DNA from 3 places in the Paraburkholderia kururiensis genome. Region 3 is predicted to be linked to each of the others. Evidence: predicted binding sites of a transcription regulator. Region 3 holds the regulator's gene; each other region holds the start of a gene.
What was found. Region 3 encodes LexA, which represses DNA repair genes until DNA is damaged. Its sites were predicted from a motif close to ACTGTATNNNNATACAGT; they were not measured.
Positions count from the first base shown of each region.

Region 1 (10,195 bases), 490 kb from region 3:
GCGCAGTCGCCCGATGCCGCGGCGGCGGGTGGATCGTTCGAATCGCTCGCACGAAAAGAGGCGGCATCGCGACATGATGCGGACGCGGACGATAGCGCGAAGGACAGGGAGCGCCCGGACACAGGCGATGACGCGGACACCGCAGGAGACCCCTCGTCATGAGGCGCTTCGCTGCGCTCTACACGGCGCTCGACGCCACCACGTCCACGCGCGACAAGCTCGATGCGCTCATCGCGTACTTCCGCACGGTGCCGCCCGAAGACGCGGCTTGGGCCTCGTACTTCCTCGCGGGCGGCAAGCCGCGGCAATCGGTGCCCACACGCTTGCTTGTCGAAATCGCGCGCGAGCGTGCGGGCCTGCCCGAATGGCTCTTCGACGAGTCGTACGAGGTCGTGGGCGACCTCGCCGAAACCATCGCGCACGTCCTGCCGCCCGTCGGGCGCACGACGGAGCTGGGCCTCGCGCAATGGATCGAGGACCGGCTGCTGCCCTTGCGCGGCGCCGCGCCCGAGACACTGCGCGAGCGGCTCACCGCGTGGTGGGACGAACTCGACTGGAGCGGTCGCTTTCTGCTCACCAAGCTGATTGGCGGCGGGTTCCGCGTGGGCGTGGCGCGGCAACTCGTGGTGCGTGCGTTGGCCGATGTGGCGGGCGTCGATCACAAGCTCATCGCGCAGCGCATGGTCGGCTGGACGGATTCGCGTCAGACGCCGGACGCCGCGCGTTATCTGCGCCTCGTCGCCCCCGCGTTGCAGGCGAGCACCCACGACGGCGACGCGCATGCCGCGCACGAGCCGTTGCGCGCGGACCTCGCGACGCAGGTGCATGCGGGCGACGCGGGCTTGCCGTATCCGTTCTTCCTCGCGCATCCGTTGCAGGACGAACCGTCGTCGCTCGGTGCGCGGGGCGACTGGCTTGTCGAATGGAAGTGGGACGGCATTCGCGCGCAACTCGTCAAGCGCGCGGGATGCGTGTGGCTGTGGTCGCGCGGCGAGGATCTGATTACAGACCGCTTTCCCGAGATCGAGGCGCTGGGCCGCGCGCTGCCGGACGGCTACGTGATCGACGGCGAAATCCTCGCCTGGGCGCCCGGCGCCGCCGTGCCGCTGCCGTTCGCGCAGTTGCAGCCGCGCATTACGCGCAAGACGCTCACGAAGAAGGTGCTGGCCGATTATCCGGCCACCTTCGTAGCCTACGACCTGCTCGAAGCGCAAGGCGAAGACCTGCGGACGACGCCGCTCGAAGCGCGTCGCGCGTGGCTCGAAAGGCTCGCGTGGCCCGACGTGCTGGGGGCGTCTGCGGCGGCCGAAGTCGCCGCGCGGCCGCTGCGGCTGTCGCCGCTCGTCACGGCGGCCGAAGCGCCGGACTGGAGCGCGCTCGCCGCGCTGCGCGAGGAGAGTCGCGAGCGCGGCGTGGAAGGGCTAATGCTGAAGGGGCGCGAGTCGCTGTACGGCGTGGGGCGCACGAAGACGGCGGGCGCGTGGTGGAAATGGAAGATCGATCCCTACGCGGTGGATGCGGTGCTCCTCTACGCCCAGCCGGGACACGGCCGGCGCGCGAGCCTTTACACGGACTTCACCTTCGCCGTGTGGGACGAGGCCGGCGGCGTGCGCACGCTGGTGCCCTTCGCGAAGGCCTATTCAGGCCTCACGGATGCGGAGATGCGCGAGGTGGATGCCATCGTGCGCAAGACGACGGTCGAGAAGTTCGGCCCGGTGCGCAGCCTGCGACCCACGCTCGTGTTCGAAATCGGCTTCGAAGGTATTCAGGCGAGCGGGCGGCACAAGTCGGGCGTGGCCGTGCGGTTCCCGCGCATGCTGCGCTGGCGTACGGACAAAAGCATTGAAGACGCCGATACGCTCGCTACGCTGAAGGGCTTTATCAAGGGCTAGAACAGGCGCGTCGAGGGTCGCGATGCGTGCCCTGTTTATGCCGGCAGCGCGGTTTTCCCTTCCCCGTCAAAACCTCTTTTCCTTCCTTCTTCGATACTGTATAAATATACAGGTGTTGGCGTGGTTTCCGGTATCCGGTTCCCGCCGCCGGTGACAGTTCCGCCTTGCCCGGTTTGTGCCGGGAGGGCGGCGTATCCCCTTTTGAAAGAGCATCACACGAATCATGGCTGCAGCACTCCATGCCACGAGCGCCTTGCCCTCCCGGCTGCGCAGCCGGGTGTGGCAAGGGGACCAGCTTGCCGGGGCAACCGCGGGCGTCGTGTCGAGCGGGTACGCCGCTCTCGATGCGCTGCTGCCCGGCGAAGGCTGGCCTGCCGGCAGCCTGACCGAGCTGCTGGTGGAGCACGGCGGCATCGGCGAAATGCGGCTCGTCGCGCCGGCGCTGAAGACCCTCACGGCGCGCGACGGTAAGCACGTCGTGTTGGTCGCGCCGCCCTGGCAGCCCTATGCGTGCGCGCTGAAGGCGTGGGGCATCGCACTCGAACGCGTGGTCTGGGTGCGCGCGCGCGAAGACGAAGCGCCCTGGGCTGCCGAGCAGGTTTTGAAGCAGGAGGGCATGGGCGCGGTGCTGGTGTGGCTTGCGAAAGCGCGTCCGGATGCGGTGCGTCGGCTGCAGGTCGTGGCGCAGGATTCGCGCGCGCTCGCTTTCCTCGTGCGGCCGGCGCACGCGCGCAGCCAGTCTTCGGCGGCGCCGCTGCGCATCGCATGCGAGCCGGTGCTGCCGCCCGATGCCGACACCATCGACCGGCATCGCTGGCTTCAGGAAGCGGCGGTGTCGGTGGACGTTTTCAAGCGGCGCGGGCCGCCTCTCGCCCGGCCGCTCTCCGTCACGTTGCCGTTGCAGGCCGGATTGCTGCCGTCGCCGCAGTCCCAGTCCGGCCATCAACGCCAATGGCACGAGAGCAATCATGTTGTGGATCGCAGTTACCTTGCCCCTGTTGCCGCTGGAGGCGGTGAAGCCGCCTCTGGCGCTCCCGCGGCAGCCCGAATACCCGGACGCTCCGCGCAACCGGCATGAGGCCGGCGCGCTGCTTGCCGAAAGCGGTGCCGCGAGCCATGCGGCTATCGCTGGAATCGTTCGGGACGCCGAAACGGTCGGAGCGGCCGCCGCCGTCTCCGCTCGCCCGCCTTCGCCGAACGCGCCGTCGGCGCAGTCCGGCACCGATGCCGCGAACGTGCGCTGTCATGCGCTCGCCGATCATGTGCGCATCCTGATTCCCGATCTGGATGCGCACCGGTTAGGCGTGCGTGCGGGCAACACGCGTTCGCATGCGCTCGCGCTGGCGCCGCAGATCGCGATGCTCACGCCCGACCCGGCGCGCGAGAAAGCGGCGCTCGAAGCGCTGGCGCTGGCGCTGCTCGCCTTTACGCCGAACGTGGCGTTTGCCGAAGGTCATACGCTGCTGCTGGAGGTGGGCGCGGGATTGCGTCTTTTCGGCGGCCTGCGCGTATTGTTCTCGCGAGTCGCCTCGACCGTGGAGACGCTGGGGCACACCGCACGCTTCGCCTGTGCCCCCACGGCGTGGGGCGCCTGGCTGCTGGCCGCGGCGCGTGCCGAGCGGGCGGGGCGGCGCTGGCGCGTGGTCAAGCAGGCGACGCTGGCGCGCACGCTCGATACGCTGCCGGTTTCGCTCTTGCCCTTCGCCGCCGAACATGGCGACGTGTTCGAGCAGATCGGCTGCACGACCCTCGCCGATCTGCGCCGTCTGCCGCGCGCGGGCATCGTGCGCCGCTTCGGCGACGACGTGCTCACGCTGCTCGCGCAAGCCTTCGGCGAGCATCCCGATCCGCGCGAATACTTCCAGGCGCCGGCTTCGTTTCACGCGCAGCTGGAACTGCAGGCGCGCGTCGATAGCGCCGAAGCCTTGCTGTTTGCGGCGCGCCGGCTCGTCGTGCAACTGGCCGGCTGGCTGGGCGCCCATCACGCGGCCTTGCGCAAGTTCGAACTGCGGCTCGAACACGAGCTGGCCTCGCGCCATGCGCCGCGCACGTCGGTGCTGAGGCTTGGCTGGGCGGTGCCTTCGCGCGATGCCGATCACCTCATCTGGCTGCTGCGCGAAAAGCTCAATCAGACGGCGCTGGCTGCACCGGTGATCGGCCTGAAACTCGTCGCCGACGAAGTGAGCGAATACGCCGCGCCCAGCGGCACGCTCTTTCCCATGCCGGAGGCGTCGGACGAATCCATGGCGCGTCTGATGGAGCGGCTCGGCGCGCGGCTCGGCGCACAGAACGTACTGCAGCTTTCGACCCACGAAGATCATCGCCCCGAGCGGGCGATGCAGGCCGCCGCTTATCGCGAGCCCGCAGCGGGACGCCGCAAGCCGTCGCGTGCGAAAAAGCCGGCCGCCCAAGAGGCTGGCGCCGCGCAACAACCGCCGCTTCAGGCCGTGCTCGATCTGCCCGAGAGCCCACTGCCCTCGCAGCCGCGTCCGGTATGGATGCTCGAACGGCCGCTGCGGCTCGTGGTGCGCGACGAGCGTCCGGTCTACCGGCGTCCGCTGAAAACGCTCACGCGCACCGAACGCATCGAGGCCGGGTGGTGGGATGGCGAAGGCGTGGAGCGTGATTACTACGTGGCCGGCGACGATCAGGGCCGCATGTTCTGGGTGTATCGCGAGCGCTTGAGCGGGCAGTGGTTCCTGCAGGGCCTCTTTGGCTGAACGCCATGTCGACCGTCGATACAGCGTCCCATGCCGGGAAGGGCGCCGCGCCTCCGATGCCGCAATTGCCGGCGTATGCCGAGCTGCATTGCCTCACCAACTTCACGTTCCTGCGCGGCGCGTCGCGTCCCGGTGAGCTTGTCGAGCGGTCCATCCAGTGCGGCTACAGCGCACTCGCGATTACCGACGAGTGCTCGCTCGCCGGTGTAGTTCGTGCCCACAGCGCGCTCAAGATCATCGAAGCGGAACGTGAGAAGGAACGGAAGGCATGCAGTGAAGGAGAAGAGGAAGCGCCACCCGGCCCGCCGCTGCATCTGCTGATCGGCAGCGAACTCAATCTCACCGATGAAGCCGGTGCACCGTTCTGCACGCTCGTAGCCATCGCGATGAACCGCGAAGGCTACGGCAACCTCTCCGAGCTCATTACGCTGGCACGCTCGCGTGCGGCGAAGGGCAGCTACCGGCTGCATCCCGCCGATTTCACCCACCCGCCGCCCGAACTCGCGCATCTGCGCCATTTGCCCGACTGCGTTCTGCTGCTCGTGCCGCAGCAGGCGGCGACGCTCGCGCAAACGCTGCGCTGCGCGTACTGGCTCGCGGGCATCGCGCCGGATCGCGCGTGGCTCGCGCTCGAACTCTGGCAAACCGGCAACGACGAAGTGCGCATCAACGCAATGCGCACCATTGCGCAGCAAAGCGGCCTGCCGCTCGTCGCCGCGGGCGGCGCGCTGATGCATGCGCGTTCGCGCAAGCCTTTGCAGGACACGTTGACGGCCATCGGTCTTAACCAGTCGCTCGCGCAATGCGGTCATGCGCTCGAACCCAACGCGGAGCGGCATCTGCGCACGCGGGTGCGGCTCTCTTCGCTATACCCCGCGGATACGCTCGCCGAAACGCTGCGCGTGGCAAGCCGCTGTGCGTTCTCACTCGATGAACTCGCGTACGAATATCCCGAAGAACTCGTGCCGCCCGGCGAAACGCCGGCAAGCTGGTTGCGCAAGCTCGTGATGGAAGGCGCGCACACACGCTGGGCGGGCAGCATGAGCGAGCGGCAGCGTGAGCAGATCGAAAAAGAACTCGCACTGATCGCGGACCTGCGCTACGAAAAGTACTTCCTCACGGTGCACGACATCGTGCGCTTCGCGCGCGAGCAGGGCATCTTGTGCCAGGGGCGCGGCTCGGCGGCCAACTCGGTGGTCTGCTATTGCCTCTACGTGACCGAGATCGACCCCGTGGACATGAACATGCTGGTCGAGCGGTTCATTTCCCGTGCGCGCAACGAGCCGCCCGACATCGACGTGGACTTCGAGCATCAGCGTCGCGAAGAGGTGATCCAGTACGTTTACGGCAAGTACGGCCGGCGCCGCGCCGCGCTCGCGGCTACCGTGATCTCGTATCGCACGCGCAGCGCGCTGAAGGATGTCGGCAAGGCGCTCGGCCTCGAGCCTGCGGTAATCGAGCGCATCAGCGGTGCCCAGCAGTGGTGGGATGGCCCCGAGGCCGTGGCGCGCTACCTCGCCGAAGCCGGCTTCGATTCCGAATCGCACGTCACGCAGCATCTGATCCGGCTCACGCGCGAACTGCGCAATTTTCCGCGGCATCTGTCGCAGCACGTGGGCGGCTTCGTGATCGCGAAAGACAAGCTCTCGCGGCTCGTGCCCATCGAAAATGCGGCGATGAAAGACCGCTGCGTGATCGAATGGGACAAGGACGACATCGATGCCCTGAAGCTGCTGAAGGTGGACGTGCTGGCGCTCGGCATGCTCTCGGCGATCCGGCGCGCGCTGGAATTCGTCGCGCTGCGGCGCGGGTGGCCGGCGTATCGCATGCAGGACGTCCCGCGCCGCGATCCGGCCGTCTACGAAATGTGCTGCCACGCGGATACGATCGGCGTGTTCCAGATCGAGTCGCGTGCGCAGCAAAGCATGCTGCCGCGGTTGAGGCCGCGCGAGTACTACGACCTCGTCATTCAGGTGGCGATCGTGCGGCCCGGGCCGATCCAGGGCGGCATGGTGCATCCGTATCTGCGGCGCAGGCAGGGGCTCGAAGCCGTCGAATACGAGAAAGAGGATCTGAAGCCGGTGCTCAAACGCACGCTTGGCGTGCCGATCTTCCAGGAGCAGGTGATGCAGCTCGCGATGGTCGCAGCGGACTACAGCGCGGAAGAGGCCGACCGCCTGCGCCGCGCCATGGCCGCGTGGCGGCGCGACGGCGACCTGCGGCCCTATCAGAAAGACCTCACGGACCGCATGCTGGCGAAAAAATATACGCAGGAGTTTGCTGACCGTATCTGCAAGCAGATCGAGGGCTTCGGCGATTACGGTTTTCCCGAAAGCCATGCGGCGAGCTTCGCGCTGCTCGTCTATGTGAGCGCGTGGCTGAAGCGCTACGAGCCCGCGGCCTTTCTCGCGGGCTTGCTGAATAGCCAGCCGCTCGGCTTCTATTCGCCGTCGCAGCTCGTGCAGGACGCGAAGCGGCATGGCGTGACCGTGCTGGCGCCCGACGTGTCGGTGAGCGACTGGGAAGCGGTGCTGGAGGTGCGCGGCCGGCCCGGCGTGCGGTTGGCGGCCGACGCGGCGGCGCGGCGTGCCGAGGCTTCTCGCTATGCGCAGTTGCTGCGTGCCGTTCCGGTGCCGAAGAACTGTTTTGCCCGCACCGTCAGGCGCGTTGTGAGGGCGCCTATCAAACTGCCGGCACGCGCCTATGGGCGGCGCGGGCCGGCGGTGCGGCTCGGGCTGCGGCTGGTGAAAGGCCTGCCCGAGGAGGCGGCGCGTCGCGTGATGGAGGCGCGTCGCGAGGCGCCGTTTACCGACGTCGACGACCTTGCGCGGCGTGCGGCGCTGACGCGGCGCGAACTCCAGGCGCTGGCCGCGGCGAATGCGCTCGCGAGCATCGCGGGGCACCGGCGCGAGGCATGGTGGGCCGTTACCGCGCAGCATGCGGTGCCGAAGCTGCTGCGCGACGCGCCGATCGCCGAGGCGCCGCTCGCGTTGCCGCGCGCAACCGAGGGCCGCGAGATCGTCGCCGACTATTCGAGCCTTGGACTCACGCTGAACCGGCATCCGCTCGCGCTGCTGCGGCCGGGGCTCGCGAAGCAGCGTTTTCGCACCGCCGCGCAGCTCGCCATGTGCCGGCACGGCACGCTGGTGCGCGCCTGTGGCATCGTGACGGTGCGGCAGCGGCCCGGCACGGCGAGCGGCACCATTTTCGTGTCGATCGAAGACGAAACCGGGGCGATCAACGTGATCGTGTGGCCGTCGATTGTGGAGACGCAGCGCCAGGCGCTGCTGGGTTCATCGCTGCTGGCGGTCTCGGGCGTCGTGCAGCGCGAGGGCGAGGTGGTGCATCTGGTGGCACACCGGCTGGAGGACCACAGCCGCTTGCTGGGACGGCTCGCTACGGCGAGCCGCGATTTTCACTGAGGACGTGCGCGGGTCGTCGCTCATCGTCTCAGCTCGCGACCTGGGGGGCGTCGCCGGGGCGCCACGGAAAGGCGCGCAGCACGTCGCGAATGCCTGTGTCGAACGGCGTGCGCCGTCCGATGCCGAGCGCTTCGAGGCGACTCGAATCGAGATGGCAGTTGTAGGGGCGGGGCGTGGCATCGGCGGGCGTGGTCTGCGGCACGAGGGCAACGTCCATCTCCAGCGCGGCGGCAAGACGCTGCGCGATTTCGTATTTCGTCATCGGTTCGTTGCCCGACCACTGCGCGATGCCGCACAGCGGCTGCCCGTCGGCGAGCCGCTCGAGCAGTTGCCCCACGACGTACGCGACGTCCGGCGTGAAGGTGGGGTAGCGAATCGCCCAGGCATCCATGACAGCAGGTTTGACGGCCTGCGCTCGATCGCCCCTCTCTGAGGCGGAGGTGCTTCGCGCCGATGCCGCGATGGCCGGCACGAGGCTCGTCACCGCGGATTCCTGCCAGTCCACGATCGGACCGTAGAGCAACGGCAGACGCAGCACGAGACCGAGGTCCGTGGCGTCGAGCAACGCGTGCTCGCCTTCAAGCTTGCTGCGCCCGTAGGCGTTGATGGGCGAGGGCGGGGCGTCGGCGCGATACGGCGGGCGCGTGCCGTCGAACACGTAGTCGGTTGAAATGGACAGTACCCACGCGCCGCGCCGCTTCGCTGCACGTGCAATCGCGGCCACCGCCTCGACGTTGAGCGCGCGGGCGAGCGCCGGGTCCCGTTCGCAGATGTCGGGCCGCCGCTCGGCGGCCGCGATCACGATGGCCTGGGGCGCCTCGCGTTCCATGAACCGCTCGACCGCGTGCGCATCACGGATGTCGAGCGAGAGCTGGCCCGGCGCGGCCCGGCGAAACGCTGCCTCCACGACTTGCCACGGCTCGGTGGCCACGTGTGGCGCATGCTCGGCACGTTGCCGTAACCGTGCCGCGATGGCACGCCCCAACAGCCCGGACGCACCCAGCAGGCCAACCTTGAACATGCGTCGCTCCTTTGTCTCGATCGCGCTTATTGCGCCGGCGACGATGCGCCGACCACCGTGTAACCGGCTTCGTCGATGGCCGCCTTGAGCACGTCCTGCGGCTGACTCGACTCCACGAGAACGAGGCCCGCGGGCAGATCGACCTGCACGCCCGCGTTGGCATCGTGTTTGTGAATGGCGCGCGTCACGGCGGCGACGCAATGCTGGCAGCTCATGCCTTCTACCTGGAACTGGATCATGGTCTGGACTTCCTTCGAAGTGGAGTGAAACAACGGTTGAATTATGCCCGTCGAAATACATCTACCGTGCTGACCTTCCCATCATGGGAAGCTGTACGATCGACCGACATGGTGAACTTGCCGCTGCTCGCGCTCTTGCCGCGGCAGCGCAGGCGGCGGGCAGAGGAGAAACGCATGAAAACGGCTGGTTCGACGCTCAACATGCCGGCGGGCAAGGCCGGCAAGAGACTCAACACGACGACGGACATTGCCCCGAAGGTTGCGCTGGGCAGCGCCATGAATATCGGTGAAGCGGCGCGCGTGTCGGGCGTCACGGCGAAGATGATCCGGTACTACGAGAGCGTCGGGCTGCTTGCCGCGAAGGCGCGCACTGCGGCGGGGTACCGCGTCTATGGACCTGAGGAGGTGCACTCCCTGCGCTTCATTCGCCAGGCCCGGCGGCTCGGCTTTCTCGTGGAGGACATCCGCCGCCTGCTGGCGCTCTGGCACGACCGCTCGCGCGCAAGCGCCGACGTCAAGGCCATTGCGCTCGAGCACGTCGGCGAACTGGACCGCCGCATCGCCGAGCTGACCCAGATGCGCGATACGCTGGCCCACCTGGCCGCTCACTGCCACGGCGACGCACGGCCTGATTGTCCGATCATCGAGCAACTGGCCGACGGAGGAGGCGCCACCGGGTCTTGCTCGCAGTGCCACGACGCGTGAGGAAAGACGGCCGGCGCCGACCGCCGGAATGCTGCGGCAAATGCGCACTATGTTGGTGCTTTGCGTGCTCGCGTGGGGTGCGCCGGGCGGTGGGTCGAGGAAAAATCTTTTTAAAGTCAGGTGCTTGAACCAATTTCGTGCATGCACCATTCCAAAACGGAATGCACGCCATTCGGGCATTTCACTACCGAGCCAC
Region 1 covers NZ_CP139965.1:3,057,714-3,067,908, reverse strand. Annotated here, with positions in the region: gene U0042_RS13605 (ligase-associated DNA damage response exonuclease) at 1-162, shown strand, start outside; gene U0042_RS13600 (ATP-dependent DNA ligase) at 159-1,892, shown strand; gene imuA (translesion DNA synthesis-associated protein ImuA) at 2,116-2,970, shown strand; gene U0042_RS13590 (Y-family DNA polymerase) at 2,861-4,612, shown strand; gene U0042_RS13585 (error-prone DNA polymerase) at 4,618-8,034, shown strand; gene U0042_RS13580 (dTDP-4-dehydrorhamnose reductase family protein) at 8,063-9,055, opposite strand; gene U0042_RS13575 (heavy-metal-associated domain-containing protein) at 9,082-9,294, opposite strand; gene cueR (Cu(I)-responsive transcriptional regulator) at 9,571-9,999, shown strand.
Region 1: imuA (translesion DNA synthesis-associated protein ImuA) is a predicted target of LexA. The motif match lies at 1,988-2,005, and genes of this name have one in related genera.

Region 2 (10,195 bases), 3.2 Mb from region 3:
TCGAACCCTGGGACATCGCGTTCGCCGGCGAACGTCTGCGCCAGAAGCGCTATTCGTTTTCGGAAAACGAGGTCAAGCAGTACTTTCCGGAAGACGTCGTGCTCAAAGGCCTCTTCAAGGTCACGGAAACGCTCTTCGGCGTGAAGATTCGCCGCGACGAAGCCGCCGTCTGGCATCCGGACGTGCGCTTTTTCCGCGTCGAAAACCCGGACGGCACGCTCGTCGCGCAGTTCTATCTCGACCTCTACGCGCGCGAAGGCAAACGCGGTGGCGCGTGGATGGACGACGCACGCACGCGCCGTCGCCGTGGCCACAACGACGTGCAGACACCGGTGGCCTACCTCACCTGCAACTTCTCGGCGCCGGTGGGCGGCAAGCCCGCGTGCTTCACGCACGACGAAGTCATCACGCTCTTCCACGAATTCGGTCACGGGCTGCATCACATGCTCACGCGCGTGGACGAACTGGGCGTGTCGGGCATCAACGGCGTGGAGTGGGATGCGGTCGAACTGCCGTCGCAATTCATGGAGAACTTCTGCTGGGAGTGGGACGTGCTCTCGGACATGACGCAGCACGTCGATACCGCCGCGCCGCTGCCGCGCGACCTGTTCGACAAGATGCTCGCCGCGAAGAACTTCCAGAGCGGGCTCGGCACGTTGCGGCAGATCGTGTTCTCGATGTTCGACATGGCGCTGCACGTCGACTTCGACGCGGCCGGCACGAAGAGCGCGAACGACCTCGCGCGCGAGATCAACGAGCGCTTCCACGTCATCGCGCAGGCGCCGTTCTCGCGCTGGCCCAACACGTTCAGCCACATCTTCGCGGGCGGCTATGCGGCGGGCTACTACAGCTACAAATGGGCCGAAGTGCTGTCGGCCGATGCATATGCCGCGTTCGAGGAAGCCGCGCAGAACGCGAGCGGCAGCGTGCTCGACGCGGCCACGGGCACGCGCTATCGCCGCGAGATTCTGGAGGTGGGCGGAAGCCGCCCCGCCATGGAATCGTTCAAGGCGTTCCGCGGCCGCGAGCCGAGCATCGACGCGCTGCTGCGCCACAACGGCATGACGGAGACGACGGCGCACTGATACGTCCTCGGGCCGTGACCGCGGCGCTTTATGGCCGCGGCAGATGAGCAAACAAATAAGCACGCAAAAGAGCGCGCGGCGGGCACCTCCCGCCGCGCGCTCTTTTGTGGGCGTCTTGCCGCGACCCGAGTGCGCCGTTTGAAAGCAGGCATCACCGATGCAGCCGGAAATCGGTCTCGTGCGGCCGTCCTTCAAGAGCAAGCGTTGCGCGCGCAGCGGGCATGCGGCTCACCACCTTGCCGCGCCTCACCACCGCGAGCCGCGTCGCACGCAGGCGGATCGCTTCGACAGGATCGCGCGCGTCGAGCACCACGCAGTTCGCCTCGCAGCCCGGCGCGATGCCATACCCTTCGAGACCCAGGATGCGCGCCGGATTCACCGTGACCATGTCGAACGCGGCGCGCATGGCGTCCTGGCCCGTCATCTGCGCGACGTGCAGGCCCATGTGCGCCACTTCCAGCATGTCGCCGGAGCCGAGGCTGTACCACGGGTCCATCACGCAGTCGTGCCCGAACGCCACGTCGATGCCGGCTGCCGCGAGTTCCGGCACGCGCGTCATGCCGCGCCGCTTCGGGTAGGTGTCGGAGCGACCCTGCAGCGTGATGTTGATGAGCGGATTCGCGATGGCCGCCACGCCCGCCTCGCGCATGAGCGGCAGCAGCTTGCTCACGTAGTAGTTGTCCATGGAATGCATCGACGTGAGGTGCGATCCGGCCACGCGTCCATGCAGACCCAGGCGGTGCGTCTGCGCCGCGAGCGTTTCGATGTGGCGCGAGAGCGGATCGTCGGACTCGTCGCAGTGCATGTCCACGCGCAGCCCCTGCTGCGCCGCGAACTCGCACAGCAGCCGCACGGATTCCGCGCCGTCGGCCATCGTGCGCTCGAAATGCGGGATACCGCCCACCACGTCCACGCCCATCGCGATGGCGCGCTTGAGGTTGTCGAACGCGCCGGGGCTGCGCAGCAGGCCGTCCTGCGGAAAGGCCACGAGCTGCAGGTCCAGATACGGCGCCACGCGCCGCTTCACTTCGAGCAGCGCCTCGACCGCAAGCAGCCGGCTGTCGCAGACGTCCACGTGGCTGCGGATGGCGAGCAGCCCGCGCGCCACGGCCCAGTCGCAATATTCAAGCGCGCGTTCGACGAGCGCTTCCTGCGTCAGCTGAGGCTTGAGTTCGCCCCACAGCGCGATGCCCTCCAGCAGCGTGCCGGATGCGTTCACGCGCGGCAAACCGTAGGAGAGCGTGGCGTCCATGTGGAAATGCGCGTCCACGAACGGCGGGCTCACGAGCGAGCCTGCCGCATCAATCTCCTCGCGCGCCGTGGCCGCAAGCCGCGGCTCCACGGCGGCAATGCGGTTGCCTTCGATACCGATGTCGACGGTTTCGCCTTGGGCGTCGTTGCGCGACGCGAACATGCCGGGCAACACGGCGCGGCGGATGATGAGGTCCATGAGCGGCTCCTGAGTGTCCGTCGATTCTATCGGTGACAGAAAGCGCGTGGGAGGTGCCGCGCGTCGCTGCGAAGCCTCCGCTGCGCCGGCACGTTCGCGCGTTCCGAGCGACCGTCGACGTTGTACTAACATGCATCGCCATGGACACGCTCGAACTGCAACCCGGCACGCTCTGGCCCGCCCTGCTGAGGCAAACGGAGCACGCGCTGCGATGCCAGGCGCTGCGCCCGATCCAGACCACCGAGACTTCGATCGAGGACCACGGCGTGCGTTTCGTCGTGCGGCAGGTATCGAGCCTCGCGCTCAAGGCGCGCGCTCGCGAGGCGCAATCCGCAGCCCACACGGCAACGGGCGCGGCCTTCAACCCTTTCCTGCCCTACGACGCCGATCTGTTCGTCGCGAGCATCTCACCCACGCACGTAGCGCTGCTCAACAAGTTCAACGTCATCGACCACCATCTGCTGATCGTCACGCGCGCCTTCGAGCGCCAGGAAGCGTTGCTCGATCGCGCCGACTTCACGGCGCTCGCGGCCTGCATGGCGGAGTTCGACGGCCTCGCCTTCTACAACGGCGGCGCCGAAGCGGGCGCGAGCCAGCCGCACAAGCATCTGCAGATGGTGCCGCTCGCGCCTCACGGCAGCACAGGCGGCAGCGTGCCGATGGAAGCCGTGTGGCGCGACGTGCCGCCGACCTGCGGCATACCGCAGACGGTTCCGGCGCTGCCGTTTCGCCATGCGTTCTGCCGGCTCGACGTGCCTGTCGACGCCGCCGACGGCACCGAGCCCGCCGCGCGCAGGCACGAAGCCGCACAGACGCTCGAAAGCGCCTATCGGGCGCTGCTGCAAGCGGCAGGACGAGGCGCCATCGAAGCGCACGAAGACGGGTTGCAACGGGCGCCGTACAACCTGCTCGTTACGCGCCGCTGGATGCTGCTCGTGCCACGCGCCGCCGAGTGCGTGGAGGGCGTGTCGGTCAACGCGCTGGGCTTCGCCGGATCGCTGTTCGTGCGCGACGCAGCACAAATGAACGTGGTGAAAAGCCTGGGGCCGATGAAGGTGCTGGAGCGGGTGACGCTGCAATGAGCGCCCGTACTGCGTCGAGTACTGCATGCGGCGTCTCGCGAATAACCGAAAGCAGGCACGGGTAACGGCCTGACGGTGCCCGCGCGGATGCCGCGAGGACGCCGACAGAACGCCGCCCAATGCGCCGAGGCCGCGAGGTTGCCAGGTATGCGGCAAAGCGTTGCGTGGCACGACGCAACAGGCGCTCTGCCCGCCTGCGCGAGTGGAGGCATCACGACACCAGTGACTTCGCCACGGCATCAGCCGGTTCAAGTCACATGCCCCGATCAGGCTCGTGCCCTTGCCCCTCTTCGTCGTCATCCGCTTCGTCGGCGTGGGCCAGCGGAACGTCTTCGCCATCTTCGTCGAACAACGTGAACTGCCCGCGCAGCGTCGCATCGTCCTCTTCCAGCCGTACGCCCACGCCCAGCAACCGCACTGGCTGATTACGTCGCGCAAAGCCCTTTTCGAGCAGCGCGAGCAGCGTCGGCAGATGGGTCGCTTCACCCACGCACTCCACCGTCGTGCGCTGGAAATCGGCAAAGCGGATCTTCACGAACAGCTTGCGCACCGCCGCGGCGGCTCCGGCACGTTCGATGCGGGCGTCCAGCTGCTCCGTGAGGCGCCGCAGTTCGGCTGCGCACTCGTCCAGGGTTTGGAGATCGATCACGTAAGTCGTCTCTACACTCACGGACTTGCGCTCGCGGTCCGCGCGCACCGGCCGCTCGTCGATGCCGCGCGCGAGTTCGTAGAGCCGCTGGCCGAACACGCCGAAGTGGCGGTGCAGATCGACGAGCGGCCACTCGCGCAGTTGCGCGCAGGTGGCGAGGCCGAGCTTTTCGAGCTTCGCCGCCGTCACCTTGCCCACGCCATGAATCTTGCGCACCGGCAATGCAGCCACGAAGGCGTCCACCTCGTGCGGACGCACTACGAAAAGCCCGTCCGGCTTGTTCCAGTCCGAGGCGATTTTCGCGATGAACTTGCTGGGCGCCACGCCGGCCGACACCGTCACGCCCACCGTCTCGCGCACGCGCTCGCGAATCTCCTTTGCGATGAGCGTGGCGCTGCCCTTGCAGCGGTCGGAATGGGTGACGTCGAGGTAGGCCTCGTCGAGCGAAAGCGGTTCGACGTCGGCCGTGTAGTCGTGGTAGATGGCCATGATCTGGCGCGACGCGATGCGGTACTTCTCCATGGCCGAGGGCAGGATCAACAGGTCCGGGCACTTGCGCATGGCGAGCGCGGACGACATGGCCGAATGCACGCCGAAGCGCCGCGCCTCGTAGTTGCAGGTGGCAATCACGCCGCGCTGGTCGGGCCGCCCGCCCACGGCGAGCGGACGCCCGCGCAGCGAGGGGTCGTCGCGCATTTCAACCGACGCGTAAAAGCAGTCGCAGTCGCAGTGAATGATCTTGCGGGCTGAAAAGTCAGCCGACGCGGACGGCATGGGTCGGGCGGCATCTGTCACGTTGGAGGTGACCGTACTGTACAAAAACACAGTATGGTTTTCAAGCGTGCAGTGCCGCAGCCGTTTCGCGCGCCGACGGCGCGCTCGCCGCCGGTGCGCCATCGCCTCAGAGCGAGTGGCCGACGCTCGCGCCCCTGGCGCCTCGGCTTCCGGCTTCCGCTTCCACGAGCGAGGGCTCCGGCTCACCGGCCTCCAACGCGCCGCGATCGAGCACGGCGCGGGCGCGGTCCATGTCGATCGCCTTCTCCCAGCGCGCCACGACCACCGTGGCCACGCCGTTGCCGATCAGGTTCGTGACGGCGCGCGCCTCGTTGAGGAAGCGGTCCACGCCCAGCAGCAGCACGAGGCCGGAAACAGGAATGCTGCGCATCGAGGCCAGCGTCGCCGCGAGCGCGACGAACCCCGCGCCCGCCACGCCCGCCGATCCCTTCGACGTGAGCAGCAGCACCGCGAGCACGAGCAGCTGGTCCCCAAGGCTCAGGTGAATGTTCATGGCCTGCGCGACGAAGATGGCCGCCATCGTGAGGTAGATCGCGGTGCCGTCGGCATTGAAGGTGTAGCCCGTGGGCAGCACCATGCCCACCACGGGGCGCGCGCAGCCGAGCTTCTCCAGCTTGATGAGCATCTGGGGCAACACCGCCTCCGTGGAGGCGGTGCCGAAGGTCACGAATATTTCGTCCTTGATGTAGCGAAGAAACTTCCATAACGACAGCCCGCACAGCCGCATGGCGATACCCAGCACGATCACGACGAACGCAATCGAGGTGACGTAGAGGCACAGCATCAGTTCGCCGAACGAGGCCAGCGTGCCGATGCCGTACTTCCCCACCGTGAACGCCATGCCGCCGAACGCGCCGATGGGCGCCACCCACATGACGATGCGCACCACGCCGAACATCGCCTGCAGGAACATATCGAGCATGTCGACGAAAGGCGCGGCGCGCGGACCCAGTCGCGCAAGCGAGACGGCAAGCAGCACCGAAAAGAAGATGACGGGCAGCATCTCGCCGTTGGCGAAGGCGCCCACCACGCTGTTGGGCACGATGCTCATGAAGAAGTCGAGCATGCCGTGCTGATGCGCGGCGTGCGTGTAGCTCGCGATGGCCGCGCTGTCGATGTGCGCAGGGTCGACGTTCATACCGCGCCCCGGCTGCACCACGTTGACGACGACGAGACCGATGCCGAGCGCGAGCGTCGACGCCATCTCGAAGTAGACGATCGCCTTCATGCCCACGCGCCCCGCAGCGTGAATGTCCGTCATGCGCGCGATGCCCACCACCACCGAGGCAAAGATGATCGGTGCGAGCAGCATCCGGATCAGCCGGATGAACAGGTCGCCGAGCGGCTTGACCTGTGTGCCGACGTCGGGAAAGAAGTGACCTACGGCCACCCCGGCGACGATGCCGATCAGCACCTGAACGTAAAGCCGCGAAAGATACTTCCGAATGGTTGCAACCCGCATGACTGTCTCCTGTGCGTGGCGAACTCCACGAACGGCAGGTCTGTTTGCGGCACCGCGCCCGGTGTGTCGAGCGCGGTGCTCCGCCCGCCTGTTCTTCCTTGGGTGTGGCTTCGGGTCTTGCCTGGGTTTTGCCTTGACTCGTTCCCGTGGCAGGACCGCAACTATTCCGCCAGCTTGCGCATCTCGGCGTACAAATCCGCCTTGCCTTCGAAGCCGATACCGGGCAAGTCGGGCATCGTGATGTAGCCGTTCTCCACCTTCACGCCGTCGGGGAAACCGCCGTACGGCTGGAACAGGTCGGGATACGACTCGTTGCCGCCCAGACCCAGGCCGGCCGCGATGTTGAGCGACATCTGGTGGCCGCCGTGCGGAATGCAGCGCGAGCGCGACCAGCCGTGCTGATGCAGCATGTCGAGCGTGCGCAGATACTCGACGAGGCCGTAGCTCAACGCGCAGTCGAACTGCAGCCAGTCGCGGTCGGCACGCATGCCGCCGTAGCGGATCAGGTTGCGCGCGTCCTGCATCGAGAACAGGTCTTCGCCGGTGGCCATCGGCTTGTCGTAGTAGTTGCGCAGCGTGGCTTGCAGCTCGAAATCGAGCGGATCGCCCGGCTCCTCGTACCAGAACAGGTCGTATTGCGAGAGCGCCTTCGCGTATTGAATCGCGGTGTCCAGATCGAAGCGGCCGTTCGCGTCCACCGCGAGCTTCTGTCCGTCGCCGAGCACGCTCAAGATCGAGTCGATGCGGCGCAGGTCTTCGTCGAGCGACGCGCCACCAATCTTCTTCTTCACCACCGTGTAGCCGCGGTCGAGGTAGCTGCGCATCTCGTCCTTGAGCTTGCCGTGGTCCTGGCCCGGGTAGTAGTAGCCGCCTGCCGCGTAGACGAACACCTTGCGATCCGGCTGGCCGTTGCCGTAGCGGTCCGCGAGCAGTTGAAAGAGCGGCTTGCCTTCGATCTTCGCCACCGCGTCCCACACGGCCATGTCGATGGTGCCCATCGCGACGGAACGTTCGCCGTGGCCGCCCGGCTTCTCGTTCTTGAACATCGTCGCCCAGATCTTGTGGGGATCGAGGTTGTCGCCGGTGTCGTCGACGAGCGAAGCCGGATCGGCTTCCAGCACACGCGGAATGAAGCGCTCGCGCATCAGCGTGCCCTGCCCGTAGCGGCCGTTCGAATTGAAGCCATAGCCGATCACCGGCTTGCCGTGGCGAACGACGTCCGTCACCACGGCGACGAGGCTCAGCGTCATTTTGCTGAAGTCGATGTAGGCGTTGCGGATGGACGAACTGATGGGAACGGTTTTTTCGCGTATTTCGACGATTCTCATGGTGTCTCCGTGCTTCGCGCCGCCCGTGCGGCAGCGTTGGGAGCCGCTAGATTATTCGCCGTGACCGCCGTTATGATTCACCGAAACTCATTACTTCATTAACTTTCAGTGAAGACCGACATTGCGTCCAACCTCGAGTTTTTCGTGCTGCTCGCGCGCCACGGCAACCTGGCCGCCACGGCACGGGAACTCAATCTCACCCCGCCCGCCGCCACCAAGCGTCTGTCGCAACTCGAAGCGCGCCTCGGCGTGCGGCTCGTCAACCGCACCACGCGCCACGTGAGCCTCACGCCCGAAGGTGAAACCTACCTGCATCACGCCACCCGCATCCTCGCCCAGCTGCGCGAGATGGAAGACGCCGTTAGTTCGAGCCATTCGGTCCCCAAAGGACTGTTGCGCGTGAACGCGACGCTCGGTTTCGGGCGCACGACGATCGCGCCGATCGTGTCCGAATTCGCGAAACGGTATCCGCATGTGGAAGTGCAACTCGACGTGACGGACCGGCCCGTCGATCTCGTGGAAAGCGGCATCGACCTGGCCATTCGCTTCGGCGCGCTGCCGGACCAGCGGCTCATTGCGCGCCGCGTGATGTCGAACCGCCGCTTTCTGTGTGCTTCGCCGCGCTACCTGGAGCAACACGGCGCGCCGGAAAGCCTCGCCGACCTCGCGAATCACGCGTGCATCGTGCATCGGCAAAACGACGACGCATACAGCGTATGGCGCTTCGAGCGCGACGGCGAAAGCCACGCGGTGAAAGTGCACGGCACGCTCTCGAGCAACGACGGCGACATCGTGCTCGGCTGGGCATTGGACGGGCACGGCATTCTCGTGCGCTCGGAGTGGGATCTCGCGAAGTACGTGGCGAGCGGCCGCCTGCGAATCGTGTTGCCGGAGTTCGTGCAGCCGTCTGCCGATCTGTTCGTGTACTACCCGAACAAGCGCAATCAGTCCGCACGCGCGCGAGCGTTCATCGACTTTTTGATCGAGCGGTTCGATGGCATGAATGGGGCCGAAGTGCCGGTCGGCAAAGGCGACGGGACGAAGCGGCAGGCGGGCAAGCGAAGGACGAAGCGCGAGGCGGGGCCCGGGCTACGGACGAACAACGCGCGACAAAACAAAAAGCCCGCTTGAAGCGGGCTTTTTTAATCCGTTTCCGACGCTTTCGCTCTGCACCGTGCGGTGCTGGTTGCGGGGGTAGGATTTGAACCTACGACCTTCGGGTTATGAGCCCGACGAGCTGCCAGACTGCTCCACCCCGCGTCCGTCAGAAGAATTGAATTATAGCCACTCGTGCCACCCGCGTCAAACGCATTACACACCGCGGCACTTCATCGATGTTCGCTCCATCGTGCAACGCTGGGTGACAGGGCCGCGCCGCCGTTCATGCATAATGTCCTACCTCATTTTGCAGCGCGCGCGTCCAATGAAAATCGCTACGTGGAACGTCAACTCCCTCAAGGTCCGTCAGCAACATGTGATCGACTGGCTCGAACTCAGTCAGACCGACGTGCTGTGCCTCCAGGAACTGAAGCTGCCTGACGAGAAGTTTCCGCGTGCCGAGCTCGAAGCGAAGGGCTACAAGAGCTGGTTCGCCGGTCAGAAGACCTATAACGGCGTGGGCATTATCGTGCGCGACGGAATCGCCGTGGACGAGGCCAGCATCGTGCGCAACATTCCCGGCTTCGAAGACGAGCAGCAGCGCGTGATCTGCGCGACGGTGGAAGGCGTGCGCGTGATCTCGGCGTACTTTCCGAACGGCCAGGCGCCCGGCACCGACAAGTTCGCCTACAAGCTGCGCTGGCTCAACGCGTTGCACGATTGGATCGCACGCGAAATAGCACGGTATCCGAAGCTCGCGCTGCTCGGCGACTACAACATCGCGCCCGAAGACCGCGACGTGCACGACCCCAAGGCATGGGAAGGACAGAACCTCGTGTCGCCCGAAGAGCGCGCGCAATTCGAGCGCCTCATCGCGCTCGGTCTCGTCGATGCGTTCCGGCTCTTCGATCAGCCTGAAAAGAGCTTCACGTGGTGGGACTACCGCATGCTCGCGTTCCGGCGCAACGCGGGTCTGCGTATCGATCACGTGCTGCTTTCGAAAGAGCTTGCGCTCAACTGCACGGTCTGCGACGTCGACAAGACGCCGCGCAAATGGGACCAGCCGTCGGACCACGCGCCGGTGTTTGCGCAGATCGGCTGAGCGGCAGCGTGCGTGGCGAGCGGGGGCAGCGCAAGTCCTAAGGCGCCGGCCCTCCTCGCTCACATCCTTCGTTCCTCAGCTGTTCTCTGTGCTGCCCGCGTCACTGTCGCTGCGCGCGAGCGTCGCCCACAAGAAGCCGAACAC
Region 2 covers NZ_CP139965.1:5,798,953-5,809,147, reverse strand. Annotated here, with positions in the region: gene U0042_RS26055 (M3 family metallopeptidase) at 1-1,085, shown strand, start outside; gene U0042_RS26050 (amidohydrolase family protein) at 1,237-2,535, opposite strand; gene U0042_RS26045 (ATP adenylyltransferase family protein) at 2,676-3,617, shown strand; gene dinB (DNA polymerase IV) at 3,871-5,040, opposite strand; gene dctA (C4-dicarboxylate transporter DctA) at 5,168-6,523, opposite strand; gene U0042_RS26030 (mandelate racemase/muconate lactonizing enzyme family protein) at 6,685-7,851, opposite strand; gene U0042_RS26025 (LysR family transcriptional regulator) at 7,960-8,982, shown strand; tRNA gene U0042_RS26020 (tRNA-Met) at 9,035-9,111, opposite strand; gene xth (exodeoxyribonuclease III) at 9,275-10,051, shown strand; gene U0042_RS26010 (prolyl oligopeptidase family serine peptidase) at 10,127-10,195, opposite strand, start outside.
Region 2: dinB (DNA polymerase IV) is a predicted target of LexA. The motif match lies at 5,077-5,094, and genes of this name have one in related genera.

Region 3 (10,195 bases):
AACTGCGCGCGGTGCGTCTGCTTGCCGATACGGCGGCCACCGTGTTCCGCGTGGAATGGCATCGCGCGGATGGGAAGATGGGGCGGCAGGACGGCGGCCCGTTCGCGACGGTCGCGTTCATTACCGACGTCGAGATTCCCTGGAGCGACGACGAGGACTGAGTGTCTTGCTGAAAAGAGAGACGCCGCTATGGTAGCGGCGTCTCTGCTTTAATCGATGGCTCTTGACCGATGACATCATCCGCACGCGGTCACGCCCATCGCATCGTCTAGCGCATCATGCGCCGGCGGAACAGCACCGCCGATATCGCGAACGTCACCACCACGTAAGCCGCGAGCACGCCCACGTGCAGCGCTGCATTCTCTATCGGCCGGCCCAGCATGGCGGGGCGTACCAGCGCGACCGCATGCGCGAGCGGCAGCAGCAGCGTCACCTGCTGCGCCGCGGCGGGCAACTGCGTGATGGGGAAGAACACGCCGGAGAGCAGCAGCATCGGCGTGAGCACCAGCGTCTGATAGAACATGAAGAAGTCGTACGAGGGCGCAAGCGCCGTCACGATCATCGCGAGGCTCGCAAACGCGAGGCCCGCGAGGGCAATGACCGGCAGCGCCAGCAGCATCGACGGAAAGCTCGCGTAGCCGAGCGCCGCGGCCACGATCATGATGGCCGTGCCCGAGAGCAGGGCCTTGCTTGCCGCCCACACGATCTCGCCGAGCACCACGTCGCCGAGCGTGAGCGGCGTGTGCATGATCGCTTCCCACGTGCGCTGCACGTGCATGCGCGAGAAGCTCGAGTACATCGACTCGAAGCTCGCCGACATCATCACGCTCGACCCCACCGTGCCGGCCGCGAGAAATGCGATGTACGAGACGCCGTCCACGTGCCCGACCATCAGCCCGAGCCCGAACCCTAGCCCGAACAGATAGATCATCGGATCGGCCAGATTGCCGAACATCGAGGCCAGCGCGAGCTTCTGCCAGACGAGGTAGTTACGTCGCCAGACGGCGATCCAGTTCGTGGCGTTGGAGGGCAGCGCCGCAATGCGTTCGCGCATGGGAGCGGGCCGGCCGGGGGTATCGTAGGTGCGTGCGTCCATGTCGTGCCGTCGGTTTTTCGTGTTCGTTCAGTCCTGCATCTCGCGCCCCGTGAGGCGCAGGAACACGTCTTCGAGATTGGCCGGCCGGTGCAGATAGCGCAACTGCGGCCGGTGCTTGATCCGATCGAGCGTGGCCTGCGGATCGGTCACGTAGCAAAAGAGCGTCTCGCCGCTGATCTCCGTGCGCGTGGCGAGCGGCGCGAGTTCGTCGCGCAGGGCCGCTGGGTCGGGTCCGTAAATCTCGATCACGTCGCAGCCGATCTCGGACTGGATCAGATCGTTGGGTGCGCCCTCGGCGATCTTGCGGCCTTCCTCGATCACACACAGCCGGTCGCAGAGTCGCTCGGCTTCTTCCATGAAGTGCGTGGTGAGCAGAATCGTCTTGCCGCGTGCGAGCAACGAGCGTAGCCGCTCCCAGATCAGATGACGCGCCTGCGGATCGAGGCCCGTGGTGGGCTCGTCCATGATGAGCACGTCGGGGTCGTTGACGAGCGCCCGTGCGAGCGTGAGCCGCCGGCGCATGCCGCCCGAGAGTTCGTTGACGCGGGCTTCGGCCTTGCTCTCGAGTCGTGCGAATTCGAGCAGCGCAGGCACGAGCGCACGCGTATGCGCCGCCGACTGACCGAAATAGCGGCCGAACACGAGCAGATTCTCACGCACGGTGAAATCGGGATCGAGGTTGTCGAACTGCGGTACGACGCCCACCCGTGCGCGGGCAAAGCGTGCGCGCGAAGGCACGGGTTCTCCGCACAGGCGGATCGTGCCGGCGTCGGGCGAGGAGATGCCGAGCAGCATCTTCAACGTGGTGGTCTTGCCTGCGCCATTGGGGCCGAGTAGCCCGAAGCACTCGCCGGGACGGACATGGAACGACAGGCCGTCGACTACCTTCTTCTCGCCGTAGCGTTTTTCTACCTGTTCGAATTCGATGGCGGCGGACATGGAAACTCGTGTTCGTGTACCAGGAAACCACACCGGTCACGCGATGCACGGCGTGACCCGAATGCGGAGAGGAGGGAGGCAAGGCGGCCTATTCTAGTGCATCGCTGCATTTGCGTTGGGCGCGGGATCTCTGTCGCGGCAAGCATTTGCGCGCTGCGGCATGGTGCTGAAAACGGTTACGGGCGTGCCACAGGGGGCCAGCGCACACCTGGCGTTTTCCAGGCCTTGCAAGCGGAATTGCGGCGCACCATGATGAAAGCACATTCAAACCGCAGGGAAGGCGGATCGGAGAAACCTCATGGCGAGCTACAAGAAAATCCTGCTGTGCTACGACGGCTCGCGCGAAGGCCGCAAGGCGCTGCGCTGCGGCGCCGAACTGGCACTGGACCTGAAAGCGGAAACCCATCTGCTTTCTGTGGTGGACATGCGTTCCAGCATTGCACAGAGCGCGGGCCTGTTGACCGACGTCGCTTGCGGTCGCTTCGAAGAGACCGCGCGGCAGATTCTCCAGGAGGGAGTGGACTGGCTGACCGAGCACGGTGTGAAGGCACAGGGCCATTTCGCGTTTGGACACCCCATCGACGAAATCGCGAATCTGGCCAATGAATTGCAAGCCGACCTCGTCGTCGTGGGGCACCGGTGCCGCACGGGTCTCTCGCGATGGTGGATGGGCGCAGGCAACACCCAACTGCTGGATCGCGTGTCGTGCAGCATCCTGGTCGCGTGTTCGTCTTCGGCCGAGCAGAAGGAGGAGGCCGCAGCGGCCTAGTCACGCGCAGTTCGCGGACGACCGACCGCGCGAGCCGGAGGGCTTATCCGTTGAGGTCCACGGCAGACAGCTTCCATGAGAAGAGGCCGTCGCGGCGCAGGATGGCGGCATACCGCGTATCGCCAACGCCATGCTGATAGGTCACGACGAACTCGTTGAGGCCGCGGTATCCAGCCGTGGTCTGGGGTGGCTGAGGCGGGGCCGTCTGCGCCTCGGGTGGCGTCTGCGGAGTGGCGGGCGCGGTGGGCGTCTGGGTGGTCGGGGGCCCAGAGGGGGCGGAGGATGCAGACGGCGCAGTTGATGCGGTGCCTTCAGCCTCACCGCCCGTCGTTCCTCCGGACGGGCCCACAGGGGGAGGCCGTTCGCCGGGTTGCCCGCGCGGCGGCATGCCATTGAGAATCGCCGCGACACCGTCGGGCGTCGCGTACGCATCCACCAGCGGACCAATCAGCGCGGCACCGATCATCGCGCCGATCACGGCGAACGGATTGCCGTGCTTTTGCGCGTCGATGCGCCGCATCAGCAACTCGGTCACCTGTTGTTTGAGGCTCACGCGCAGGGCCGGATAGTCGACATAGGCGTTGACCGTTTCGGCGTCGCGCGCGTCCGCCGCACGCTTGAGCCGATCGAGCACGATGTAAGGCGACGCGTAGGCGTAACCCAGCACCGCTACCACAAGCAGCACGACGGCCGCGATAGCGAGCCGCCGCGTAGCGTGCTGTCCCGGCCCGTTCACGCGCCCGCGCCCTGTTCGGCGATGCAATGGTCGATCATGCGGCACACCGCCTCGAACGTGCCCACCATGATGAGGCGCGACGGCCCGTGATAGACGCGCACCGGGGCACGGCGAGCCGGCTCGCTGTGCACGCCGGCGTTGAGCGAGACGCGGGCGAACGCCGGTTGTGCCGACGGCAGGGCGGGCAGCGATTGGGTTTCATTGCCGAAGAGCGGTGCTGTCCGGGGGGCCGACACAGTGTCTACGGCGGACGCGACCGGGATGCAGGGCACCAGCGTGCGCAGATGACGAAGGCGGCCGAACTGGCGGAAGGGCAGCAGGCGGGCAAGACGTTCCATGAATCTCTCCAGGCGGCGTTCAGACGTTCAGAATTCGGTCGGGCGGATGAGGCCCACCGCAATGCCTTCCAGTGCGAAATCCGCACTGCCGGCTTCCACAAAGATGTTCTCGTAGTCCGGGTTTTCGGCGATCAGCTCGATGCCGTTCGGCCGGCGCTTCAGGCGCTTCACCGTGACGTCGTCACCCAGCCGCGCCACGATGATCTGGCCGTCTTTCGCCTCGGTGCGCTTTTGCACGGCGAGCAAGTCGCCGTCGAAGATGCCCGCGTCGCGCATGGAAAGACCGCGCACTTTCAACAGATAGTCCGGCTTGCTCGAAAAGAGCGCGGGGTCGCAGGCGTAGTGCTGCGAAATATGTTCCTGCGCGAGGATCGGGCTACCCGCGGCCACGCGTCCGATGAGCGGCAACGAAAGCTGCATGAGGCTGGAGTGCGGCAACGTGAACTGATGCGGCATGTCGTCGATGCCCGGCAGCAGCCGGATGCCGCGCGATGCGCCCGCCGCCAGTTCGATGACCCCTTTGCGCGCCAGCGCCCGCAGGTGCTCCTCCGCCGAGTTGGCCGAACTGAACCCCAGTTCCGCGGCGATCTCGGCGCGCGTGGGCGGAAACCCCGTGCGCTCGATGGCCCGGCGAATCAGATCGAAAACCTGCTGCTGTCGTGCGGTGAGTTTGGTCATGGCGCCACTGTATGGATAGACAGGTGACTGTATTTTTATACAGTGTCCGGCACTTTTCAAGCGTTACTTGAAGTTCGCGGCACGAGCCTGTGCCACAACGCCGCATTGCGCTGCGATGACAGCCGAAAACACGCCGCAGCGCCCCATCCCGCCGTCGTTACCACTTTTCCGTATTAAAAAATGAAGAAGGATTATTTTTAATCATGAAGGGGTCTCATTAGACTGGCTCGCATTACCCGGAGCGTCCGCCAAACCCGCTTTGCGGCACGGCGCCACCGCTACGCGACACAAAAGGAGAAAACCGATGCAAGACCACACGACGGGGTTCGGCAGGACACGCGCCTCCGCACCGGCTGCCACGCGCAAGGCAAAACACTGGATCGCCGCATTCGGTCTCGGCCTTGCCGCGGTGCTGGGCGCGCCGGGGGGCGTCACGACGGCGCACGCCGACACCACGCTCCTCAACGTTTCCTACGACCCCACGCGCGAACTGTACCAGGACGTCAACCAGGCGTTCGCGAAGGAGTGGAAGGCGAAGACCGGGGAGACGGTGACCTTCAAGCAGTCGCACGGCGGGTCGGGCGCACAGGCGCGTTCCGTGATCGACGGGCTTCAGGCCGACGTGGTGACCCTCGCGCTCGCGTACGACATCGACGCCATCGCGAACAAGGGGCTCATCGACAAAGGCTGGCAGAAGCGCCTGCCCGACAACGCCTCGCCGTACACGTCGACCATCGTGTTCCTCGTGCGCAAGGGCAATCCGAAGCACATCAAGGATTGGGACGATCTCGTAAAACCGGGCGTGTCGATCGTCACGCCGAATCCGAAGACCTCGGGCGGCGCGCGCTGGAACTACCTCGCGGCGTGGGCCTACGCGCTGCACCAGCCGGGTGGCAACGAGCAGAAGGCGAAGGACTTCATCGCGAAGCTCTACCGCAACGCCGGCGTGCTCGATTCCGGCGCCCGCGGCGCGACGACGAGCTTCGTGCAGCGTGGCATCGGGGACGTGCTGATCGCCTGGGAAAACGAAGCGTTCCTGTCGCTCAAGGAGTTCGGCCCCGAGAAGTTCGAGATCGTGGTGCCCTCGGTGAGTATCCTGGCCGAGCCGCCCGTGGCGGTAGTGGACAAGGTCGTGGACCGGCACGGCACGCGCAAGGTCGCGGAGGCCTACCTGAACTTCCTCTATAGCGAAGAGGGCCAGGAGATTGCAGCGCGCAACTTCTATCGCCCGCGTTCGACGAAGGTGCCCGCCGAACTCACGCAGAAGTTTCCGAAGCTGAAGCTCTATACCGTGGACGACACCTTCGGCGGCTGGACGAACGCACAGAAGACGCACTTCGCCGATGGCGGCGTATTCGATTCGATCTACCAGCCGCAGTAACGGCGGCTTATCAAGCAGCAAAGCGGAAGCAACACGGCGGGAGCAGCACGGCAGAACGCCGATACGGCATCGAAAGAGCGCCGTGCAATATCACCGCATCACGCGTGTCACGATAAAAGCGACCGGCAGATCGCGGCGACGGGAACGGCAGCACGGCGTGGGCATGACCGGCCGCGCGCGCTGCCGGCCTCGCCGACCGCATGACCGGACGTCGATGTAACCCTGAAGAACCCTGACAGAGCATTGGCATGACGACGTTCACCTTCCGCAAACCGGCGGCGTTGCCCGGTTTTGGCGTGACGCTTGGTATTACGGTGGCGTATCTGAGCCTCGTGGTGCTGATTCCGCTCGCCGCCACGTTTCTCAAGACGGCCACGCTCGATTGGGCGCAGTTCGTGCATGCGGTTACCTCGCCGCGCGTGCTCGCCTCGTACCGGCTCACCTTTTTCGCCGCGCTGGGCGGTGCCGCGATCAACGCCGTGTTCGGCTTCCTCGTGGCGTGGGTGCTCGTGCGCTACACGTTTCCGCTTAAACGCGTCGTCGATGCGGTGGTCGACCTGCCGTTTGCGCTGCCCACGTCGGTGGCCGGCATTTCGCTTGCCGCCATTTACTCGGGCAACGGCTGGATCGGTCAATTTCTCGTACCGCTCGGCATCAAGATCGCGTTCACGCCACTTGGCGTGCTGGTCGCGCTCACGTTCATCGGACTGCCGTTCGTCGTGCGCACCGTGCAGCCGGTGCTCGAAGACTTCGAGCGCGAACAGGAGGAAGCGGCCGCGTGCCTTGGCGCCTCACGCTGGCTCACGTTCCGGCGCGTGGTTTTGCCCGCGGTGCTTCCCGCGCTGTTGACCGGTTTTGCGCTCGCGTTCGCACGCGCGCTCGGCGAGTACGGCTCGGTGATCTTCATTGCGGGCAACGTGCCGATGAAGTCCGAGATCACGTCGCTGCTCATCATCACGAAGCTCGAGCAGTACGACTATGCCGGCGCCACAGCGCTCGCGGTGGTGATGCTCGTGGTGTCGTTCCTCATGCTGCTGCTCATCAATTCGCTGCAGTGGTATCTGCAACGGCGCACGAGTCGCAGCGCCTCGGCGGCGTCGGCGGGGCCGGGCACGATACCGGAGCTGGGCGCCGCGTCGCACGCGACGGGAGGTGCGCAATGAGCGGCAACAGTAGAGCGGCATCCGCCGCGAACGGAGGGCACGGCGCCGTGGCCGCGCGTCGTCCGGACCCTGTCACCGAATCGCGCCTCGTGCGCTGGACGCTCACCGCGATCGCGCTCGCCTTTCTCGGGCTCTTTCTCGTCGTGCCGCTTGCGGCGGTGTTCTACGAGGCGCTGAGAAAGGGCATCGGTGTCTATTTCGAATCGCTCGCCGACCCGGACGCGCTCGCCGCCATCCGCCTCACGCTCACCACGGCCGCCATCGCGGTGCCGCTCAATCTCGCCTTCGGACTGGCGGCGTCGTGGGCCATCGCGAAGTTCGAGTTCAAGGGCAAGGCGCTGCTGACCACGCTGATCGACCTGCCGTTCTCGGTTTCGCCCGTCATTTCGGGGCTCATCTACGTGCTGATGTTCGGCGCGCAAGGCTGGTTTGGCCCCTGGCTGCAGGACCACGACGTGCAGATCATCTTCGCCGTGCCGGGCATCGTGCTCGCGACGATCTTCGTCACGTTTCCGTTCGTCGCACGCGAGCTGATTCCGCTCATGCAGGCGCAAGGCAACGACGAGGAAGAAGCGGCCCACGTGCTGGGTGCCTCGGGCTGGCAGATCTTTCGGCGCGTCACGCTGCCCAACATCCGCTGGGGGCTGCTGTATGGCGTGATTCTGTGCAACGCGCGGGCGATGGGCGAGTTTGGCGCCGTGTCCGTGGTGTCGGGACACATTCGTGGTCAGACCGACACCATGCCGCTGCACGTGGAAATTCTCTACAACGAGTACAACTTCGCAGCGGCGTTCGCAGTGGCTTCGCTGCTCGCGTTGCTCGCGCTCGTCACGCTCGGTCTCAAGCTGCTCGCGGAGCGGCACATGTCGGCCGAACAGGAGGCGGCGCGCGGCGCGGTGCATGCCGGCGCGTCTGCGCTGGCCGGCGCCCACGCAGCCGTATCGAAAGAAACCGCAGCCGCGCCGCGTGTGGCGCTGGCGCGCCCGGTTCACCATGGAGAGCAGTAAATGGGCATCATCGTTCGCAACCTGCAAAAGCGTTTCGGCGACTTCGCCGCGCTCGACGACGTCTCCCTCGACTTTCCGCCCGGCGAACTCGTCGCGTTGCTGGGGCCCTCCGGCTGCGGCAAGACGACCTTGCTGCGCGTGATTGCGGGCCTCGAATTCGCCGACGCGGGGCAGGTCGTGCTGCAAGGCCAGGACGTGGCCGCCGTGGGCGCACGCGAGCGGCAAGTCGGCTTCGTGTTCCAGCACTACGCGCTCTTCCGGCACATGACGGTGTTCGAGAACGTCGCGTTCGGCCTGCGCGTGAAGCCACGCAAGGAACGGCCAGCGGAGTCCGCGATCCGCGAGAAGGTGCACGAGCTGCTGAAGCTCGTGCAGCTCGACTGGCTGGCGCAGCGCTATCCGTCGGAGTTGTCGGGCGGTCAGCGGCAGCGCATCGCGCTGGCGCGTGCGCTCGCCGTGGAACCGAAGGTACTGCTGCTCGACGAGCCGTTCGGCGCGCTCGATGCGAAAGTGCGCAAGGAACTGCGCAGCTGGCTGCGGCGGCTGCATGACGATCTGCACATCTCGACGCTCTTCGTCACGCATGATCAGGAAGAAGCGCTCGAAGTGGCGGACCGCATCGTCGTGCTCAATCACGGCCGCGTCGAGCAGGTGGGCAGCCCGCAGGAGGTGTACGACCATCCGCGCACGCCGTTCGTCTACGAGTTCCTGGGCGCGGCGAACCGGCTGCGCGGCAGCGTGGGCCGCGGCGGCTTCGTGGCGGAGGGGGCGGCGCAGCCTATCGGCATCGACGCCGCTTTCGAAGGGCCCGCGTACGCGTACGTGCGGCCGCACGATCTCGTGCTGTATCCGCAAGGGGCCGCGCGCGCCGACGGCATCGTGGTAGATGTGAGGCGCGTCGTGCCGCTGGGCGGGTCGGTGCGGGTGGAACTGGCCGCAGCCGAAGGCAGCGTGCTCGAAGCCGAACTCGACCGCGAAACGTGGCGCGAGCTGCGCCTTGCCGTGGGCGACGGGGCGACCGCCGTGCCGCGCGCGTTGCGCGTGTTTCCGGCAGGCTGAGCCGGTCCGGGCTCGTTCGAACCACCATGACTATTTCACTCTGGCAGAACCGGAGACACAGATGAATTTTCAGCAACTGCGCTTCGTGCGCGAGGCCGTACGGCAAAACATGAACCTCACCGAGGTGGCCAACGTGCTGTACACGTCGCAGTCGGGCGTCTCGAAGCAGATCAAGGATCTGGAAGACGAACTGGGCGTGGACATCTTCATTCGCCGCGGCAAGCGCCTCACGGGTCTCACGGAACCGGGCAAGGCGGTGCACCAGCTGATCGAGCGCATGCTGCTCGACGCCGAGAACCTGCGCCGCGTGGCTCGCCAGTTCGCCGATCAGGACAGCGGCCACCTCGTCGTCGCCACGACGCACACGCAGGCGCGCTATGCGTTGCCGAAGGTCGTGCATCGTTTCCGCGAAGTGTTCCCGAAGGTGCATCTCGCGTTGCGCCAGGGCAGCCCGCAGCAGATCGCGCAGATGATCATCAGCGGCGAAGCGGACCTCGGCATTTCGACCGAGGCGCTGGACCGCTTTCCCGACATCGTGACGTTCCCGTGCTATTCGTGGCACCACGTCGTCGTGGTGCCGAAGGACCACCCGCTCGTGGGCCGACCGAATCTCTCGCTCGAAGAAGTCGCGGAGTATCCGATCATCACCTACGACCAGGACTTCACGGGCCGCTCGCACATCGACCAGGCTTTCGCGAAGGCGGGGGCGCTGCCCGACGTGGTGCTCACCGCAATTGACGCCGACGTGATCAAGACCTACGTCGAGCTCGGCATGGGGATCGGCGTAGTGGCGGCGATGGCCTACGACCCGAAGCGCGATACCGGGCTCGTCGCGCTCGACAGCGAGCATCTGTTCGAGGCGAGCACGACGCGCGTGGGCCTGCGCAAGGGCGCGTTCCTGCGTCAGTACGCGTACCGGCTCATCGAGATGTTCGCGCCGCATCTGACCGAAGCGCAGATCGCGAGCCAGTTGCGCGAGGCGGGGTGATCTGAACATGCGCACTGCGCGGGCAGTCGCGCCCGCCGTTG
Region 3 covers NZ_CP139965.1:2,572,584-2,582,778, reverse strand. Annotated here, with positions in the region: gene U0042_RS11575 (hypothetical protein) at 1-161, shown strand, start outside; gene U0042_RS11570 (ABC transporter permease) at 269-1,096, opposite strand; gene nodI (nodulation factor ABC transporter ATP-binding protein NodI) at 1,124-2,035, opposite strand; gene U0042_RS11560 (universal stress protein) at 2,334-2,804, shown strand; gene U0042_RS11555 (DUF2939 domain-containing protein) at 2,848-3,540, opposite strand; gene U0042_RS11550 (hypothetical protein) at 3,537-3,878, opposite strand; gene lexA (transcriptional repressor LexA) at 3,906-4,556, opposite strand; gene U0042_RS11540 (sulfate ABC transporter substrate-binding protein) at 4,861-5,937, shown strand; gene cysT (sulfate ABC transporter permease subunit CysT) at 6,186-7,100, shown strand; gene cysW (sulfate ABC transporter permease subunit CysW) at 7,097-8,107, shown strand; gene U0042_RS11525 (sulfate/molybdate ABC transporter ATP-binding protein) at 8,108-9,166, shown strand; gene U0042_RS11520 (CysB family HTH-type transcriptional regulator) at 9,228-10,154, shown strand.